3 regions of the Cronobacter sp. 153480017-3 genome follow, and region 2 is predicted to be linked to each of the others. Evidence: predicted binding sites of a transcription regulator. Region 2 holds the regulator's gene; each other region holds the start of a gene.

Region 1 (6,131 bases), on a different contig from region 2:
AGACGGCTCAGCGTGCGCAGCAGCGTCGATTTGCCACAGCCGTTCGGGCCGATAATCGCGGTAAATTTGCCATCGGGGATCGCCACGTTCAACCCGTCGGCGACGCGAAAATCGCCGTAACCCAGCGTCAGCGCTTCGCCGGTTAAGCGTGAAGTCATAGTCATCTCCTGCGTGACTCCTGTATCAACAAGGCGATGAGATAAATGCCGCCGAGGCAGACGGTGACGGTGCCCACCGGCAGCTGATAAGGCGTGAACAGATACTGAGCGCACAGGTCAGCAGCCAGCAGCAGCAGCGCGCCGCACAGCGCCGCCTGCGTCAGCCCAAAGCGCGCGGTGCCGCTTAACCGACGCGCGATATGCGGGGCCACCAGCGCCACAAAGGAAATCGGCCCGGCCATCGCCGTCGCACCTGCAGTCAGCACCACGCCGGTCAGCATCAGCAACAGGCGGGAGCGTTCCACCGCCACCCCCAGCGCGCAGGCGCTGTCGTCGCCCATCTCCAGCAGCCGCATCCGGCGCACCAGCAGCGCGCTCGCCAGTAGCGCCAGCACAAGCAACGGGGCGGCGGGCAGCGTTTTCCCCCAGGTAATGCCGTTCAGCGAACCGGCGTTCCACAGGCCCGCGGACAGCGCCGTCTCAAGCGACGCCTGCAGCAGCAGCCAGGTATTGAACGCCACCAGCATCGCCCGCACCCCAATGCCGATAATAATCAGCCGGAAAGTGTCAATGCCGTTGCGCCAGGCGAGCAGCCAGACGACAAACGCCGTCAGCGTGCCGCCCGCGATGGCGGCGAACGCGATAGCGGACTGATGCTGGCCTGTGAGCACCATCGCCACCAGCACGCCGCTCCACGCGCCGGTGTTGAAGCCCATCACATCGGGGCTGCCTAAAGGGTTGCGCATCAGCGACTGGAAAATCGCGCCGCTCACGCCGAGCGCGGCACCCAGCAGCAGCGCCATCGCCACGCGCGGCAGCCGCCATTCGGTTACGATAAGCGAAACATTGCGCGGCGCGTGGCCGGTCAGCGCGTCCAGCACCTTACGGGCTTCAAGCGTTACCGCGCCCTGCGTCAGCGCCCAGAGGCCAAGCCCGGCGCACAGGCTCAACATCAGCAGGCAAAAGAGCCCTAAACGGGGGGAAACGGATCTCATAACGCGCCTCCGCCGCGCCGCTGGCGCACCAGATAAATCAGCGCGGGCGCGCCGATAAACGCGCTGACCACCGATACCCGCAGCTCGCCCGGCACTACCAGCCGGCCAATGATATCCGCGAGCAGCAGCAGCGACGGCGTGGCGAGCAGCGTTACCGGGAGCGACCAGCGGTGATCCGCGCCCACCAGCCAGCGCGCCAGGTGCGGCATCATCAGGCCGATAAAGGCGATGGGGCCGACCACGGCGGTGGCGCTGGCGCACAGAAGCGTAATGGCGACAAGCCCTAGCACCTGCGTGCGCGCCACGCGGCTGCCGAGCGCCGTCGCCGTGTCGGCTCCCATACTGAGACTGTTCAGCGCGCGCCCCAGCAGCAGCGCGATAACCGCGCCCGTGAGCACGAGCGGCGTAATGGCTTTAAGCGTCGTCAGGGTACGGATATCAAGCGAGCCTGCCTGCCAGAAGCGCAACTGGTCATACACCGTCGGGTTTAAGAGCGCGATACCGCCGGAAAGCCCTTCCAGCACCGCGGCCAGCGCCACGCCCGCGAGCGTCAGGCGCACCGGGCTAAGCTGTCCGCCCCCCGCGCTGCCGGTAAACGCCACGATGAGCGTGGCGACCAGCGCGCCGCACAGCGCCAGCGCGAGAACAGGCAGGGGATCGCTCACGCCCCACAGCGCCGCGCCTAGTACAATGGCGAAACTGGCACCGGCGTTCACGCCTAACAGGCCGGGGTCGGCGAGCGGGTTGCGGGTCAGCGTTTGCATCAGCGCGCCGGCAAGCCCGAGCGACAGCCCGGCGACAATCCCCGCAAGGGTGCGCGGCAGGCGTGCATCAAGCACGATGGTGCAGTCCGCCTCGCGGCAGGTGCCGGTGAGCGCGTCCATCACAAGAGAAAAGGGCAGGGATTTGGCGCCCACCCGCAGGCTGAGGGCGGCCATCAACAGCAGCAATAACAAGAGACACAACAGGACAACCATCCTGGAGGAAAGGCGCGAGGCCGACATAACGCACATCCTGGAATCGATAATGATAGTTATTATCACTCTTATCTGGCTATGTTAGCATGGCCGTCCCGTTATCCGGCAAGGAAAATTCGCGTTAAGGCCCTGTAATGAACCGACATTCGCTGTTACTGAACCTCTCGTTACTGAAAACTCATCCCGCTTACCGCGCCGTCTTTCTGGCGCGCTTTATCTCCATTCTCGGTCTTGGTCTGCTTGGCGTGGCGGTGCCGGTACAGATCCAGACGCTCACCGGCTCGCCTTTTCAGGTGGGGCTTGCGGTCACGCTGACGGGGGCGGCGATGTTTATCGGGCTGATGACGGGCGGCGTACTGGCCGACCGCTACGAGCGCAAAACGCTCATTCTGCTGGCGCGCTCCACCTGCGGCCTCGGGTTTATCGGGCTTTGGATCAACGCCATGCTGCCCGCGCCGTCGGTTATTGCGATTTACGCGCTCGGGCTGTGGGACGGGTTTTTCGGGGCGATCGGCGTGACGGCGCTGCTGGCGGCGACGCCCGCTATTGTCGGGCGTGAAAACCTGATGCAGGCGGGGGCGATTACCATGCTGACGGTGCGCCTGGGTTCGGTGATTTCGCCGCTGCTCGGCGGCGTGCTGCTCGCCTGGGGCGGCGTGGCATGGAACTACGCGCTGGCGGCGCTCGGCACCTTTCTCACGCTCCTGCCGCTGCTGACCCTTCCGGCGTTGCCTGCGCCGCAGATGCAGCGCCAGCATCCGCTGCGCGCGCTGGCCGACGGGCTGCGCTTTCTCGCGGCAAGCCCGGTGGTGGGCGGCGTGGCGCTGATCGGCGCGCTGCTGACGATGGCGAGCGCGGTGCGCGTGCTCTATCCGGCGCTTGCGAACCACTGGCAGATGGCGAGCGGCGAAATCGGCGTATTGTACGCCGCCGTGCCGCTTGGCGCGGCGCTCGGCGCGCTCACCAGCGGCGGGCTGGCACACGCGCCACGCCCGGGCCGCACGCTGCTGCTTTCATCCGTGCTGGCGCTGGCGGCGGTGAGTGTGTTCAGCCTGATGCCGTTCTGGCCGCTGGCGTTTATCTGCCTGACGCTGTTCGGCTACCTGAGCGGCGTGAGTTCGCTGATTCAGTATCAGCTCATCCAGACCCGCACGCCGGATCACATGCTCGGGCGCATCAACGGGTTGTGGACGGCGCAAAACGTGACGGGCGACGCCATCGGTGCGGCGGCGCTCGGTGGGATGGGCGCGTGGCTCTCGCCGGTAAGTGCGGCGAGCGTGGGCGGGACAGGGCTTGCGATTATTACCCTTGCGCTGGCGCTGCTGCTGGCGGAACTGCGCTGTCTACGCCAGCCGCCGCCGGAACCCGCGCCGCATTAAAAAAGGGGCCATCCGGCCCCGTTTTTTATTGTTTGAACAACGCTTCAAGCCGTTTCAGCAACAGGCTGGCGCTGTAGTAATCGAGCCGGAAGGTTTCGGTGCCAAGCGCGTAAACGCGTTTATTTTTCACCGCCGACAGGTGGGCCAGCAGCGGATCGCGCATCAGCGCCGCCGCGTCTTTATCATCGGCGGCGAACAAAAACAGCGTCTCGCCGTTCAGCCCCGCCGCCAGATTTTCTCCGCCGAGCTGAATAATATCGTGGCGTTTGCCCATGCTGGTGAGGCCGTGTGCGGCGGGCGGCGGCGCGAGCGTAAAGCCGAGCTGGCCGAGCAGTTTCCCCTGCGCCGATTCAGCGGTCCAGAGATTCGCGCCGTGCGCGGCGGGATTATAAACCAGCGCGCTCACGGGTTGCGGCGGCAGCGCCATCTGCGCTTTCGCCTGCGCGAGCTGCTGATCGAACTGCGCAATGCGCGCGGCGGCCTGCTTCTCATGGCCTGTTATCTCGCCAAGCTGCGTTAACAGCGCCTGCCAGCTTTTGTCGTCGTAATTGATGATTAATGTCGGCGCGATAGCGGAAAACTGTTCATACAACGCCTGCGCCGAATCGCCGCCGGTCGCGCTCACCAGAATCAGATCCGGCATCTGCGCGGCGACAGCTTCAGCGTTTGGCTCGCCGATGTACAGCCGCTCAACATGACGCGCTTTGGCGATATCACCCCACTGGCGCAAAAAACCCTGGTCGTCGGCGACGCGGTTGCCGGGCGACGTCGCGCCGCTCGCCACCACCGGCGCATCAATCGCCAGCAGCGAACCGGTCAGCGTGACGCTGGTGGAAACAATGCGCTGCGGCGCTTTTTCAAGCGTATGTACGCCGCGGCTGTCGGTCACCTGACGCGGCCACGACGCCGCCTGTGAGACTGAGGATATTCCTAAAACCAGCAGGCTGGCGACGAATGCGGCGCGCAGGGCGGAAGTGAACGTCACGGCAACAATTCCTGTACGATGATTTAATAATGCTTCTCATTTTCATCATTTGCCGACAGGATGCAAGCGCCGCTGTCGCCTCTGTTTCGCCCCTGTGGTTGACATCCCCGTCATTTCGCCTTAGGTTACGCCTCCAAATACAAATGATAACAATTATCAGTTCACTTTTTTGGTACAGGAGGAGCGCATGGACACGTCACTGGCCGGGGAACGCTGCGACGCTGCCGCAACCCTTTCATCTGACAGTTTTTTCTTCATGTCGCCTTATCGCAGCTTCACCACCCGCGGCTGTTTTACGCGGCTGGAGACGCCCGCAGTCGACGGCGCAGAGCGTTATGGCGTCTTTCAGACCGCGCTGCGTAACGCGTTCGACAGCGCCCGCAGGCAGGGCATTGCGCGCCCCATGATCGTTGGCGCTATTCCGTTCGATACCCGCAAACCCTCTGCGCTGTTTATTCCTGAAAGTTACAGTGACACCGCGCGCAGCGGTTATTCGCTTATCGACAACAGCGCCGTGCCGCGTGTGATGAGCCGTGAGGCGCTCCCGGATGAAGAGACGTTTATGGCGATGGTGGCGCGCGCCGCCGCGCTGACCGCGACGCCTGCGGTCAGCAAAATCGTGCTCTCCCGCCTTATCGACATCACCACCGAACAGGCTCCGGACAGCCTCGCGCTGCTGGCGCGTCTGGTGGCGCAAAACCCCGCGAGTTTTAACTTTCACGTGCCGCTGCCGGACGGCGGCGCGCTGCTCGGCGCAAGCCCGGAACTGCTGCTGCGCAAAGATGGCAATACGTTCAGCTCGCTGCCGCTGGCGGGCTCCGCGCGCCGCCATGCCGACGCGGCGCAGGATAAAAGCGCAGGCCAGGCGCTGCTCTGTTCGGCCAAAGATCGCCATGAACATGAACTTGTGACGCAGGCAATGCGCGACGTACTCGCGCCGCGCAGCCAGCGCCTTGCGATGCCGGGCGCGCCTGAGCTGATTACCACGCCGACGCTCTGGCATCTCGCGACGCCCGTCGAAGGCGAAACGCGCTTTGCGGATGACAACGCGCTGTCGCTCGCCTGCCTGCTGCACCCGACGCCCGCGCTGAGCGGTTACCCGCACGAGGCGGCGAAAGCGTATATCGCTGAGCTGGAGCCGTTCGATCGCGAACTGTTCGGCGGGATCGTTGGCTGGTGCGATGCCGACGGCAACGGCGAGTGGGCGGTGACTATCCGCTGCGCGCGTTTGAGGGAAAACCAGGTGCGGCTGTTTGCGGGCGCGGGCATTGTTTCGGCGTCCGATCCAGCTTCCGAGTGGCGCGAAACCGGCGTCAAGCTCTCCACCATGCTCCACGTTTTAGGTCTTCACTGAGGTTTTACGCATGACGATCCCTTACACCCGCTGGCCGGACGATCTCGCCGCACGCTACCGCGCCCGCGGCTACTGGCTTGACCTGCCGCTCACCGATATTTTAAGCCGCCACGCGCAGAGTGCCGCGACGGCGCTTATCGACGGCGAGCGCCGCTACAGCTACCGCGAGCTGGACGCGGCAGCCACACGTCTTGCGGGCGCGCTGGCGCGTCGCGGGCTTCAGCGTGGCGATACCGCGCTGGTGCAGCTTGGCAACGTGGCGGAGTTTTACATCGTGTTCTTC
Region 2 (6,131 bases):
TTTGCTCGTCACCGGCGAAATAGACGCGGGTACGGCCGTGTAACGACTCGGTCGCTTCGGCAAAAGCATTTGCATCCAGTGAATAGAGTGTAGACAGCACCAGCATAAAACGATTGACCGCGCGTTTTTGTTCGGCGTATTCATCCGATAACAGTAGCTCACGCATGGCTCGCACGCGGTCGCGCGCCGGGTTCACTGGCTTTTCAGGCTCAGCGGCGGGCGCAACAGGGGCGGGAGTCTCTGCTTTGGCGGGTGTAGCGGCTAACTGCGAGGAGGCGGAAAATTTCAACATGCGCCGTAAAATGTCGGACGCGCTTTCGCCAATATGCAGGGTGTGGCTGGCAATGTAGCGATACAGCTCGTCATCAACTTCAATCGTTTTCATCTTAATCCAGTGCGATATCTTTTCTGAATACAAGTCGTTGGGAGTATAAAGTTAAAACCCAACAGCGGATAGCGTCAAACCAGGAAGGCCGCAAAAGTCGGAATTAACTGGAACCTTGCAGCCGGGCGGCAGAATGGTCAACATGATAACCTAACCTGTCAGTCGCCAAAAAAGAACTTTGCCATGAAATTAAATACCCGCACGCAATCTGCGCAACAACCGACTCAAAATACACCGATTGTGTTAATTCACGGGCTGTTTGGCAGCCTGGATAACCTAGGCGTGCTGGCTCGCGATCTGGTGGCCGATCATGACGTTGTGCAGGTTGATTTGCGAAACCACGGGCTTTCCGGGCGCAGCGAGACGATGGATTATCCGGCGATGGCGCAGGATATTCTCGAAACGCTGGATGCGCTGGGGCTGAATAAGGTGATTCTTATCGGTCATTCAATGGGCGGCAAAGCGGCAATGGCGGTGACCGCCCTCGCGCCGGCGCGCATTGAAAAGCTGGTGGCGATTGATATCGCGCCGGTGGATTATCAGGTGCGCCGTCACGATGAAATATTCAATGCGGTGAACGCGGTGAGCGACGCGGGCGTTACCTCACGCCAGCAGGCGGCGGAGATTATGCGCCAGCATATCCGCGAGGAAGGCGTGGTGCAGTTTCTGCTGAAATCGTTTATCGATGGCGAGTGGCGCTTTAATGTGCCGGTGCTGTGGAATCAGTATTCGCATATCGTCGGCTGGGAAACGGTGCCTGCCTGGCACGGCCCGGCGCTGTTCATTCGCGGCGGCGCGTCGCCTTATGTGGAAGAAGCGCACCGCGAAGCGCTGCTCTCACAGTTCCCCAAAGCCCGCGCGCATGTGATTGCGGGTGCAGGCCACTGGGTGCATGCCGAAAAACCGCAGGCGGTGCTGCGCGCGATTCGTCGTTTTCTGGAAACTGATTAAAAACAGACCGACCGGCGCCGTCGCGCGCTGGATGCGTTGGCGCGCTTCGCTCCCTGATGTATGATGGCGCGCTGAAATACCGCCGGGCTCCGCCACGGCAGCCTGTTTCCCCTGTCTATACTCATACCATGGCAAAAGAACAAACGGACCGCACAACGCTCGATCTCTTCGCGGATGAACGCCGTCCGGGCAGACCGAAAACCAATCCGCTGTCGCGCGACGAACAGCTGCGCATCAATAAGCGCAACCAGCTTAAGCGTGACAAAGTTCGCGGGCTTAAGCGCGTGGAGCTGAAGCTGAACGCCGACGCGGTAGACGCGCTGAACCATCTCGCGCAGGCGCGCAATATTAGCCGCAGCGAGCTGATAGAAGCGATGCTGCTTGCGCAGCTGAAAGCCTTGCAGGAGTAAGGTCTGGTCTGAATTTTACCCAAAAGGACCGGGCAATGTAGCAGAGAGTGCACCCGGCGCCTGATAGCGTTTCCGCACCTTCTTCTGTTCTGCTATGATTGCCCTATCTGTGGGCGTTATGCCAGCACCATCACATTTAGATTCAAGAGGTTATTCTTCTTATGGCAATCGTAGGCATCTTTTTCGGCAGCGACACCGGCAATACCGAAAATATCGCAAAAATTATCCAGAAACAGCTCGGGACTGACGTTGCTGAAGTGCATGACATTGCTAAAAGCAGCAAAGAGGATCTGGAAGCATTCGATATTCTTCTGCTTGGCATCCCGACCTGGTACTACGGCGAAGCGCAGTGCGACTGGGACGATTTCTTCCCGACGCTCGAAGAAATTGACTTTAACGGCAAGCTGGTGGCGCTTTTCGGCTGCGGCGACCAGGAAGATTACGCAGAATATTTCTGCGACGCGCTGGGCACCATTCGCGACATCATCGAGCCGCGCGGTGCGACCATTGTTGGCCACTGGCCGACCGAAGGTTACCACTTTGAAGCTTCTAAAGGCCTCGCTGATGACGACCACTTCGTTGGTCTCGCGATTGACGAAGACCGCCAGCCGGAACTGACCGCGGAACGCGTTGAAAAATGGGTCAAACAGGTGTCCGAAGAGCTGCATCTGCAGGAAATCATCAACGCCTGATGATAAGCGGCGCGGGCACCGTTCCGCGCCGTTTGATAGATAAAAGCAATGAAAATAATTGCTACAAATTTTTAACTTTCCCTCACTACGCTGTACAATGGCTTTCTTAATTATCAGGCTCTCCACGTGAAAAACGCTGGCTGGCCCACGATTTTTAAGCCCTTTTTTGCCGGACGCTTGCGGTTTTCATTTAGGCATGTCAGTTCTATAATGAGACGCATTCATCTTCGGCGTATCCGATGTATCGCTCCCTTCCGGAGCGAGTCGTTAAGCAACAGGACAGATTCCGCATGACTGACAACAATACCGCATTAAAGAAGGCCGGCCTGAAAGTCACGCTTCCTCGATTAAAAATCCTCGAAGTGCTGCAGGAACCGGTCAATCATCATGTCAGTGCGGAAGACCTCTATAAGCGTCTGATTGACATGGGTGAAGAGATTGGCCTTGCCACGGTCTATCGCGTACTTAACCAGTTCGACGATGCCGGCATCGTCACTCGTCACAACTTTGAAGGCGGTAAATCCGTTTTCGAGCTGACGCAACAGCATCATCACGATCACCTGATTTGCCTCGATTGCGGCAAAGTGATCGAATTCAGTGATGATTCTATTGAAGCGCGTCAGCGTGAAATCGCCACGCGCCACGGCATCCGCCTGACCAACCACAGCCTCTATCTGTACGGTCACTGCGCCGATGGCGACTGCCGCGAAAATGAACACGCCCACGAGGCTGGCGGGAAATAACGCTCGCTATACTGCATTATCCCAGGCCGACATTTGTCGGCCTTTTTATTGCCTGAAACCCCTTTAACAAAAATATAGATGTATTTTTTTAGATAAAATTTGAAAACTAGAGTGTTTTAATACAGCGCACAATGCTTAATTAAACCACATATATTTTTTTAAATCGAAATTCAGAAAAGATAAATATCTTTATCACTCAATCGGTTAGAGATGAGATTATCCCTGTTTTTCCTTTTCTGTTCTCTGCCCCTTATTGCAGCCATAAAAAAGCATCCATTAAGATACAGCAACGATTTAATTTTATTTTATTAAGGTAACCAACATGGTCTTACCCCCTAAACCGCTTGCTGAGATTTACCGTATTGCGGATATTTTTAATAGCTACGGCAACTGGTCTCGTGCAGAGAAAAATACGCTGATCCCGCTTCGGGACGGGGAGATCTGCATCATTCGTGGCGGTCAGTTCTCTCTGATGCGCCAGAGTGACAGGCTGTTGCTGGAAAAAAGCAGCGCACCCTCTGTGCTGGGACTGGCGAGGAATTTAGGCAAAACTCAATTCGCCAAATTACAGGCTGATTCCGAATGCCATTACCAGTTAATTCCTTTTGATTATTTCATTCAGGAAATTGAGAAAAATCACTGCCAGTTACATCTGCTTATTTTGTCCTCATGGTTTATTAATATGCTTTGCTATCGCGAAGAAATTATGATGGGACGAAACAGCTACAGCATGATTAAAGCGAATATCGATTGTCTCGCGACAATGGATGAGTTCATGCGTAACCGGATTAACGTGGCCGACTATATCGTTAAAAAAACCAATCTTTCCCGCAGCATGGTGATGAAAACCCTTTCTCAGTTGCGCGGTGCGAAAAATATTGAGATAAGCAAAGGCAAACTGGTTGCGGTTCACCATCTGCCTGAATCGCTGTAGAGAGAGCGCCCGCTCATAAGAAAGCCAGCCCGGAGGCTGGCTTTTTATTGCGTTAGGGCTGTACGTTATCCACGCGGCTGTAACGTTTACCGTCGCTGCTCACGCTTCGTACCTGTACGGCACCCGTCACGCGTGGCGGCTTCGCATCATCGTAGCGCTGCCAGTGCGCGCCGCCATCAGTCGAGTATTCCATGCCGACACCTGGCAGACTGACGTTCATCTGCAACACGCCGTCGTGAATGCGCGCGCCCGGCACCGGCAGGCGGAATTGCACGCCCGCTTTTTCAAGCTTCGGCAGCTCACGGCTGCCCGCCAGGTTCGCAAAGCGCGTCCAGTCATCATGCAGCGCTTTTACATCCACCTGATGGGTTTCGCCGCCTTTATATTCGCGACCAGCCTGATAATCCTGCTCCCAGGCCGCGCGATGCCAGGCGCGTTCAGCTACAGCCAACAGACGCGGGTACATCATGTACTCCATTTGCTTATCGGTACGCACCACTTCGCTCCAGAGCTGCGCCGAGAGACCATACGCGCCTGGCCAGGGTTTGTCCGACTTAGCGCTGAACGCGTTGCCATCGCGATCGACCGATGTCTCGGCGTTTTGCGGGAGGTTATCCGGCGCGAAGCTGAAAATCTTACGTTCGTCGCTAAAGCGAGTGCCCCAGTAGTAGCCGCTCTCCGCCGGATTCACTTCGTTCGGGAAATCGAGGTAGACGTAATCGGGGTTAGAAACCACCACGCGGAAACCTTTATTCGCCCAGTCGTTCGCTGTATCAAAGCCTCCCCAGTAGAGCGTATCCCAGAAGTTGACGTTGACGTGCGAGGTGGCGAAAGCGCTCGCGTCTTTCGCGTCCTTAAGCCCGTCCTGCCACGCCTGCATGGTGTCGATGCCATGCGCTTTGACCAGTTTGCTCACTTCCACGCCAAAATAGCTGGAGAGGTGCTCGACATCAGCGACGACACCGTCCTGCACCATTTTCTGACACACCGGCGAGCGCGCCCAGGGCTTATCCTGACGGCTCTGATCGATAATCCCCTTCCCGGCTTCCGGTTTCGCTTTATCGGTATAACCCGCGCCGAGGTAGATATTTTTTGCCTCATCGCCGCCAAAATGCCAGGTGGTGAGCGGCTGTCCGGCCTCTTTGTGCATCTGCTGGATCTCGCCAATCACTTTATCGACAAAGCGGCGCGAGGAGTCGAGGCACGGATTGAGATAGCCGGTGCGGTTGTAGTACTGCACGCCAGTGGTAATGGACGTATCTTTCGGGTCGAGCAGGCGATACTGGTTCGCCTCTTCGGTTTTACCCGCTTTCTGCAGCCTGTCGTAGCGCGCTTCCATCGCAATCACCGCCGCGCGGGCATGTGCGGGCATGTCGACTTCCGGGATCACTTCTATCTGGCGGGCGGCGGCATATTTCACAATCTCGATATAATCCGCGCGGGTGAAGTAGCCGCTGCCGTTGTTGTTCGTATCTGGCCCGGAGCCGAGCTGCGGCAGCAGGCAGGTTTTTTCGCTGAGATCGTGACAGCGCTTCGCCCCTACATCGGTCAGTTCCGGCAAGCCCGGTATTTCAATACGCCAGCCTTCGTCATCGCTCAAATGAAAGTGGAATTTATTGAGCTTATAGGCCGCCATCTGGTCAAGCAGGCGCAGCACAACGGCTTTAGTGTGGAAGTTGCGTCCCACATCAAGTTGAATGCCGCGATAATCAAAACGCGGCGCGTCCTGCGCATCGAGCGTGGCGATTTGCTTCGCGCCCTCAGCCGGGATCAGCGACAGCAGCGATTGCAGCCCGTAAAAGACGCCCGCGCGGTCATAACCGGTAATCGTCGTCTCTTTTTGGCCAATATGCAGTTGATATGCGCCGGATACCGCCTCTTTACCACTAAAGGCGTGGCTGGCAATGGCTGTGCGTACCGGGTAGCCTGCATCAGTTTTTATACCGAGCAGCGCGAAACGGGCGAAAATCGCCTCCTGTGCGGGTTTCTCCAGCGCGGCAATATCGAGCTGAACGC
Region 3 (6,131 bases), on a different contig from region 2:
CTGACCAACGTGCTGTATCGCTCGCCGCAGGCGTTCAGTTTCCTGTCGGGGCTTGAAAAGCTCCTGCCGCAGGAGCAGGACGGCCACTATCCGTCGCACTGGCGCGTCAGCCAGCAGACGCTGCATCAGGCCCGCCCGCTGGTCGGGCAATTGGAAGCGCTGCGAGAAAGCAGCGACGTCCACGCCATCGCCAGCATGGAGATGCTCTTTATGCAGCTGCTGATTTTGCTGCGTAGCGGCGCGCATGCGCAGGGCGACGGCCGCCCTGATGAACGGCTGAACCAGCTTATCGCCTGGCTTGAGGAACATTACGCGGAAGAGATTTGCTGGGAGCAGCTCGCCGACCATCACCGGCTGTCGCTTCGCACGCTGCACCGCCAGCTTAAGCAGCGCACCGGGCTGACGCCGCAGCGCTACCTTAACCGTCTGCGCCTGATGAAAGCGCGCTATCTGTTGCGCCACAGCGAAGAGAGCGTCACGGATATCGCCTATCAGTGCGGCTTTGGCGACAGCAACCACTTCTCCACGCTCTTCCGGCGCGAGTTTTCGTGGTCGCCGCGTGAGATTCGTCAGGGGCGCGACGGGCAAATCCAGTAACGCGAAGGAAATCACCGTTTTCCGCGGCGAAAAAACGCATACTTTGCAGCCATTTGCCCCGGAGATACGCTGTGGCCTCTCAGTTAGTGCTCAGGAAAGCGGATTTCTTCGCGACACCCACCCAGCCGGTCGTCGTGGCGGATCGCTACCCGCAAAACGTTTTTGCCGAGCATACCCACGATTTCTGTGAACTGGTGCTGGTGTGGCGCGGCAACGGGCTGCATGTGCTGAACGACAGGCCTTACCGCATTACCTGCGGCGATCTCTTTTATATCCGCGCCGAAGACCGCCACAGCTACCAGTCGGTTAACGATCTGGTGCTGCATAACATCATCTACTGCCCGGAAAGGCTGCAACTGAACGTCAACTGGCGCGATCTGCTGGAAAACCCGCGCGGCGTGAACGGCGACCCGCGCTGGCGGCTCAGCAGCCAGGGCATGGTGCAGGCGCGCCAGGTGATTGATCAGCTTGAGCATGAAAGCCCGAAGCAAGACGCGCTTTCGCACTGCCTGGCCGAAAGCCTCTTTTTACAGCTGGCGATTACGCTGCGCCGTCATCGTTACCAGCCATCGGGCGGTACGGGGCCGGGCGAGGGCGAAACGCTCGACCTGCTGATGGCCGCGCTCGGCAACAGCCTCGACGTACCGTTCGATTTACAGCACTTTTGCAGCCATTATCAGATTGCCGAACGCCCGCTGCGCCAGCTGTTCCGCCAGCAGACGGGCATGACCATCAGCCAGTACCTGCGCCAGTTACGCATTTGCCAGGCGCAGTATCTGCTGCGCCACTCCTCGTTGCTGATAAGCGAGATCGCCGCGCGCTGCGGCTTTGAAGACAGTAACTATTTCTCGGTGGTGTTTACCCGTGAAACGGGCGTGACGCCACGGGTGTGGCGTCAGCAGTGGGGTGCTCTGGCCGGTTAGTTGGTCGCCATGCCCAGCCCGACGATATTCGCCGCCACAATAATTACCACGCAGCCCAGGCTCAGCACGCTGACCGGGCGACGCCCGGCGGCTTTCCACTCGCGCAGCAGCAGCCCGACGATGCCGCCGCACAGCACGTAAAAACTCATGTGCAGCATCCAGCTGATGTAGTCATACTGCGCCGGGATGCGCGCATGGCCCCAGGCGTAGAAAAAGAACTGCAAATACCACATCAGCCCGCCGAGCGCCGAGAGCAGCACGTTGCTGATAAGCAGCGGTTTCGCCAGCGAGAAATCGGCTTTAATCGACAGATTTTTCACCTTCGCGAGGCGGATAAAGCAGAAGCCGAGGTTAATCAGCGCGCCGCCGCCCATGATAACGACATAGCTTGGCAGCGCGACGTAGAGCGGATCGACGCCCAGCGCGGCAGCGGCTTCATGCATCGGCTTCGCGGCGTCCATCGCAAACGACATGCCGGCGGAGAACACGCCGCACAGCACCGCCAGCACCAGGCCTTTCTTCAGGTTAAACTCTTCGGCTTTGATGCCCATCTGGCGCTCTTTCAACTGGCCTGCGCGGGTGACAATGGCGACGCCAACGAGCGCGACGAACACGCCAAGCAGCGTCATCCGCCCGCCGGCGGTGCCGACGAGCACACCGAATTTACCGTTCAGCAGCGGCGTCATCAGTGTGCCGACAATCAGCGTGATACCAATCGCGATGCCGATGCCCATCGACATACCGAGATAGCGCATGGTCAGGCCGTAGTTAATGTTGCCGATGCCCCACATCGCGCCGAACAGAAACACCGGCAGCAGCGTGGCGGCGCTGAACGAGCGGTAGTAGGCCCAGAAATCGGGCAGCAGCAGCGCGCTGACCACCCAGGGTAAAATCAGCCAGGACACCACGCCGCCCACCGACCACATGGTCTCCCAGGACCAGTGCCGAACTTTTTTAAACGGCGCATAAAAGCAGGCGGCGCTCGCCGCGCCAATCAAGTGCCACAGTATGCCCATGGTTATTGCGTTACTCATGCTGTCGTCCTCGTTTCCGTCATAGCACCAGACAGGAGCGAAAGCCGCCCCCTAACCGAATCGAGTCTATTGAGGCGCTCACGCTTTCACCTTCGGGGCGCTGCCGCGAAGCGTTAACGGGTGGCAAAAAACAGCGAGTAAGCCGAACGGGGATCACACTTTATGGTGAATTCAGACGATGCCTAAGCGTTGGAAATATGTGCGAAAAACGGCGCAGGGTGCCCATTTTTGGCTAATATTGCGTTAAGTTATAACCATATAAAAACTGCGGCATTGATAAACATTTTCAATATCATTTAATTAACTATAATGAACCCACTGCTTACGCGGCGTTAACACCTATGCCGCCCGACAATAATGGAGATGATGAATATGAGTTACACACTGCCATCCCTGCCGTACGCATACGACGCCCTGGAACCGCATTTCGACAAGCAGACGATGGAAATCCATCACACCAAACACCACCAGACCTACGTCAATAACGCTAACGCGGCGCTGGAAAGCCTGCCGGAGCTGGCGAATCTGCCGGTTGAAGAGCTGATCACCAAACTGGATCAGGTTCCGGCGGACAAGAAAACCGTTCTGCGTAACAACGCGGGCGGCCACGCGAACCACAGCCTGTTCTGGAAAGGCCTGAAAAAAGGCACTACCCTGCAGGGCGACCTGAAAGCGGCTATCGAGCGCGATTTCGGCTCCGTTGAGAAATTCAAAGAAGAGTTCGAGAAAGCAGCAGCGACCCGTTTCGGCTCTGGCTGGGCGTGGCTGGTGCTGAAAGGCGACAAACTGGCTGTCGTTTCCACCGCAAACCAGGATTCCCCGCTGATGGGCGAAGCTATCTCCGGCGCTTCCGGCTACCCGATCCTGGGCCTGGACGTGTGGGAGCACGCGTACTACCTGAAATTCCAGAACCGTCGTCCGGACTACATCAAAGAGTTCTGGAACGTGGTGAACTGGGACGAAGCTGCAGCGCGTTTCGCTTCTCAGAAATAAGGTTGCAACCTGACCTGTAAAAAGCGAGCCTGATGGCTCGCTTTTTTTATATCCGCAAAAGGAGGCGCGTATGTATTTCCCGGTGCAGGTGTATCTCGGCAAAATCCGCGACTATGAAGGCAGCAGGCCCAGCGCCATCGGCAAAGTGCAGGTGGAGGGCGAGTTGTCACTTACCAGCCGCGGGCTGGTTGGCGATCAGCAGGCGGAGAAGAAAATTCACGGCGGGGCGGACCGCGCGCTGTGCCACTACCCGCGCGAGCATTACGCCGTCTGGGCGCGTGAATACCCGGAACAGGCGGAGTGGTTCGCGCCGCCCGCGTTTGGCGAGAATCTCTCAACGCTGGGGCTGACGGAAGAGAATGCGTTTATCGGCGATATCTTTCGCTGGGGCGAGGCGCTGATACAGATCACCCAGCCGCGTTCGCCGTGCTTTAAGGTTAATTTTCACTCGGGGATTAGCGAGCTTTCCGGGCGGATGCAGGATACCGCGCGCTGCGGCTGGCTCTACCGGGTGATCGGCGAAGGGAAGGTGTTTAGCGACGCGCCGCTGGAGTTGGTGTCGCGGGTGAGCGCCATTTCCGTGCGCGAGGCCGCTGCGATTGCGTGGCATACGCCGTTTGATGACGAGCAGTATCACCGGCTTCTGAGCGCAGGCGGGCTTTCCGCCAGTTGGGCGAAAACGCTGCAAAACCGGCGTCTTAGCGGGAAGATCGAGAGTTTTTCGCGCAGGTTGTGGGGTAGAGGGTAGTAGGCGGGTTATCCGAAAATCGTTGGTGGGTGCGCTTCGCTTACCCCCCCTACAGGAAACACTTCTCTATGGGGGGAGCGTGGTAGGGCGGGTAAGCGCAGCGCACCCGCCGCCGCCACTTACCCGTCACGACTTACCCCGCTATCCTCGCATCATCAACATTTACGCCGCGTCATCCTGCTTAGGTTTCGCGCTGGCGGCGGGCAGATCCGCTAAAACGGACGTAAATTCCGGCGACGGCACCAGCGATTCACGGGTGATCTCCTTAATCGACTTCGCGCCGGTCAGCGTCATCGCCACCCGCATTTCTTTCTCAATCAAATTCAGCAGGTTCGCCACGCCTTTCTCGCCGTGGGTCGCGAGCGCGTAAAGGTACGCGCGGCCCAGCAGCACGCTGTCGGCACCGAGCGCAATCATACGCACCACATCCAGCCCGTTGCGGATGCCGCTGTCGGCGAGGATGGTGATGTCACCCTTCACCGCATCGGCAATGGCGGGCAGTGCGCGGGCCGACGAGAGCACGCCGTCAAGCTGGCGGCCGCCGTGGTTGGAGACCACAATCCCGTCGGCGCCGAAGCGCACCGCGTCGCGGGCATCGTCCGGGTCGAGGATCCCTTTGATAACCATCGGGCCGTCCCAGAATTCGCGGATCCACTCCAGGTCTTTCCACGAGATAGACGGGTCGAAATTGTTCGCCAGCCAGCCGATGTAATCTTCAAGCCCGGTCGGCTTGCCAAGATACGCGGAAATATTGCCGAGATCGTGCGGACGGCCATTCAGGCCCACGTCCCACGCCCACTGCGGGTGCGTCACCGCCTGCCAGTAGCGGCGCATGGCGGCATTGGTGCCGCTCATACCGGAATGGGCGTCGCGGTAACGCGCGCCGGGTGTGGGCATATCAACGGTAAACACCAGCGTCGAGCAGCCCGCCGCTTTGGCGCGCTCCAGCGCGTTACGCATAAACCCGCGGTCGCGCAGCACGTAGAGCTGAAACCACATCGGGCGGTTCATCACTGGCGCGACTTCTTCGATCGGGCAGACGGACACCGTCGAGAGCGTAAACGGAATGCCTTTCGCCGAGGCCGCGCGCGCCGCCTGAACTTCGCCGCGACGCGCGTACATGCCGCACAGCCCGACCGGCCCCAGCGCGACGGGCATCGAGAGCGTTTCGTTAAACAGCGTCGTCTCAAGGCTCAAATCCGACATATTTTTCAGCACGCGCTGGCGCAGCGCCACCTGCGAGAGATCGTCCACGTTGCGCTTAAGGGTATATTCCGCGTAGGCCCCGCCGTCGATATAGTGAAACAGAAACGGCGGCAGGATACGCTGCGCCGCTGCGCGATAGTCGCTGGCTGCGGAAATAATCATTCTTTATTCTCCCTGGAAGGTTGCATTACGTCGTCGGGCAGGCGGGTGACACGCGCCTGGCGGGCGACATCTTCATCAAGCTGTTTAATCGTGGAATGGACAAAGCCGAGGTGGCGCAGCGTCGCGTTGCGCGCCCGCTCGGCATCGCCGGTTTCAATCGCCTCCAGCATCTCGCGGTGCTGGCCGGTGAGCTGCGCGAAAATCGGCTGTTGCAGATACATCCGCTGACGGCTCTCCATCACCGACGATTGCAGCAGATCGAAAAAGCCGCGCATGGTCTGGAGTAACACCACGTTGTGCGACGCCTCGGCAATCGCCAGGTGAAAGCGTACGTCGGCCTGCGAGGCGAGATCCGGGTCGTCGCGCTCGGTAAACTGCAACATCGCGTCGAAGCAGTAGCGCAGCTTTTCTTTATCCTGCGCGGTGGCGCGCAGCGCCGCATACCACGCGGTGCTGGCCTCAATGGCG

The links. Region 2 encodes Fur, which represses iron uptake genes when iron is present. Its sites were predicted from a motif close to ATAATAATGAGAACNACTATCAA; they were not measured.
Region 1: a site for Fur is predicted at 2,180-2,202, ahead of fepD (Fe(3+)-siderophore ABC transporter permease). Genes of this name have one in related genera too.
Region 3: a site for Fur is predicted at 2,828-2,850, ahead of sodA (superoxide dismutase [Mn]). Genes of this name have one in related genera too.

The regions. Positions count from the first base shown of each region.
Region 1 is NZ_JBSEYN010000006.1:191,044-197,174, reverse strand. Features, by position in the region: gene fepC (iron-enterobactin ABC transporter ATP-binding protein) at 1-164, opposite strand, end outside; gene fepG (iron-enterobactin ABC transporter permease) at 161-1,153, opposite strand; gene fepD (Fe(3+)-siderophore ABC transporter permease) at 1,150-2,157, opposite strand; gene entS (enterobactin transporter EntS) at 2,265-3,509, shown strand; gene fepB (Fe2+-enterobactin ABC transporter substrate-binding protein) at 3,535-4,494, opposite strand; gene entC (isochorismate synthase EntC) at 4,682-5,848, shown strand; gene ACUW6V_RS14885 ((2,3-dihydroxybenzoyl)adenylate synthase) at 5,859-6,131, shown strand, end outside.
Region 2 is NZ_JBSEYN010000002.1:149,842-155,972, reverse strand. Features, by position in the region: gene seqA (replication initiation negative regulator SeqA) at 1-385, opposite strand, end outside; gene ybfF (esterase) at 569-1,336, shown strand; gene ybfE (LexA regulated protein) at 1,465-1,746, shown strand; gene fldA (flavodoxin FldA) at 1,908-2,438, shown strand; gene fur (ferric iron uptake transcriptional regulator) at 2,729-3,181, shown strand; gene ACUW6V_RS05190 (helix-turn-helix domain-containing protein) at 3,504-4,115, shown strand; gene ACUW6V_RS05185 (beta-N-acetylhexosaminidase) at 4,168-6,131, opposite strand, start outside.
Region 3 is NZ_JBSEYN010000010.1:55,114-61,244, forward strand. Features, by position in the region: gene rhaS (HTH-type transcriptional activator RhaS) at 1-597, shown strand, start outside; gene rhaR (HTH-type transcriptional activator RhaR) at 669-1,520, shown strand; gene rhaT (L-rhamnose/proton symporter RhaT) at 1,517-2,554, opposite strand; gene sodA (superoxide dismutase [Mn]) at 2,927-3,547, shown strand; gene yiiM (6-hydroxyaminopurine reductase) at 3,618-4,295, shown strand; gene lldD (FMN-dependent L-lactate dehydrogenase LldD) at 4,458-5,663, opposite strand; gene lldR (transcriptional regulator LldR) at 5,660-6,131, opposite strand, start outside.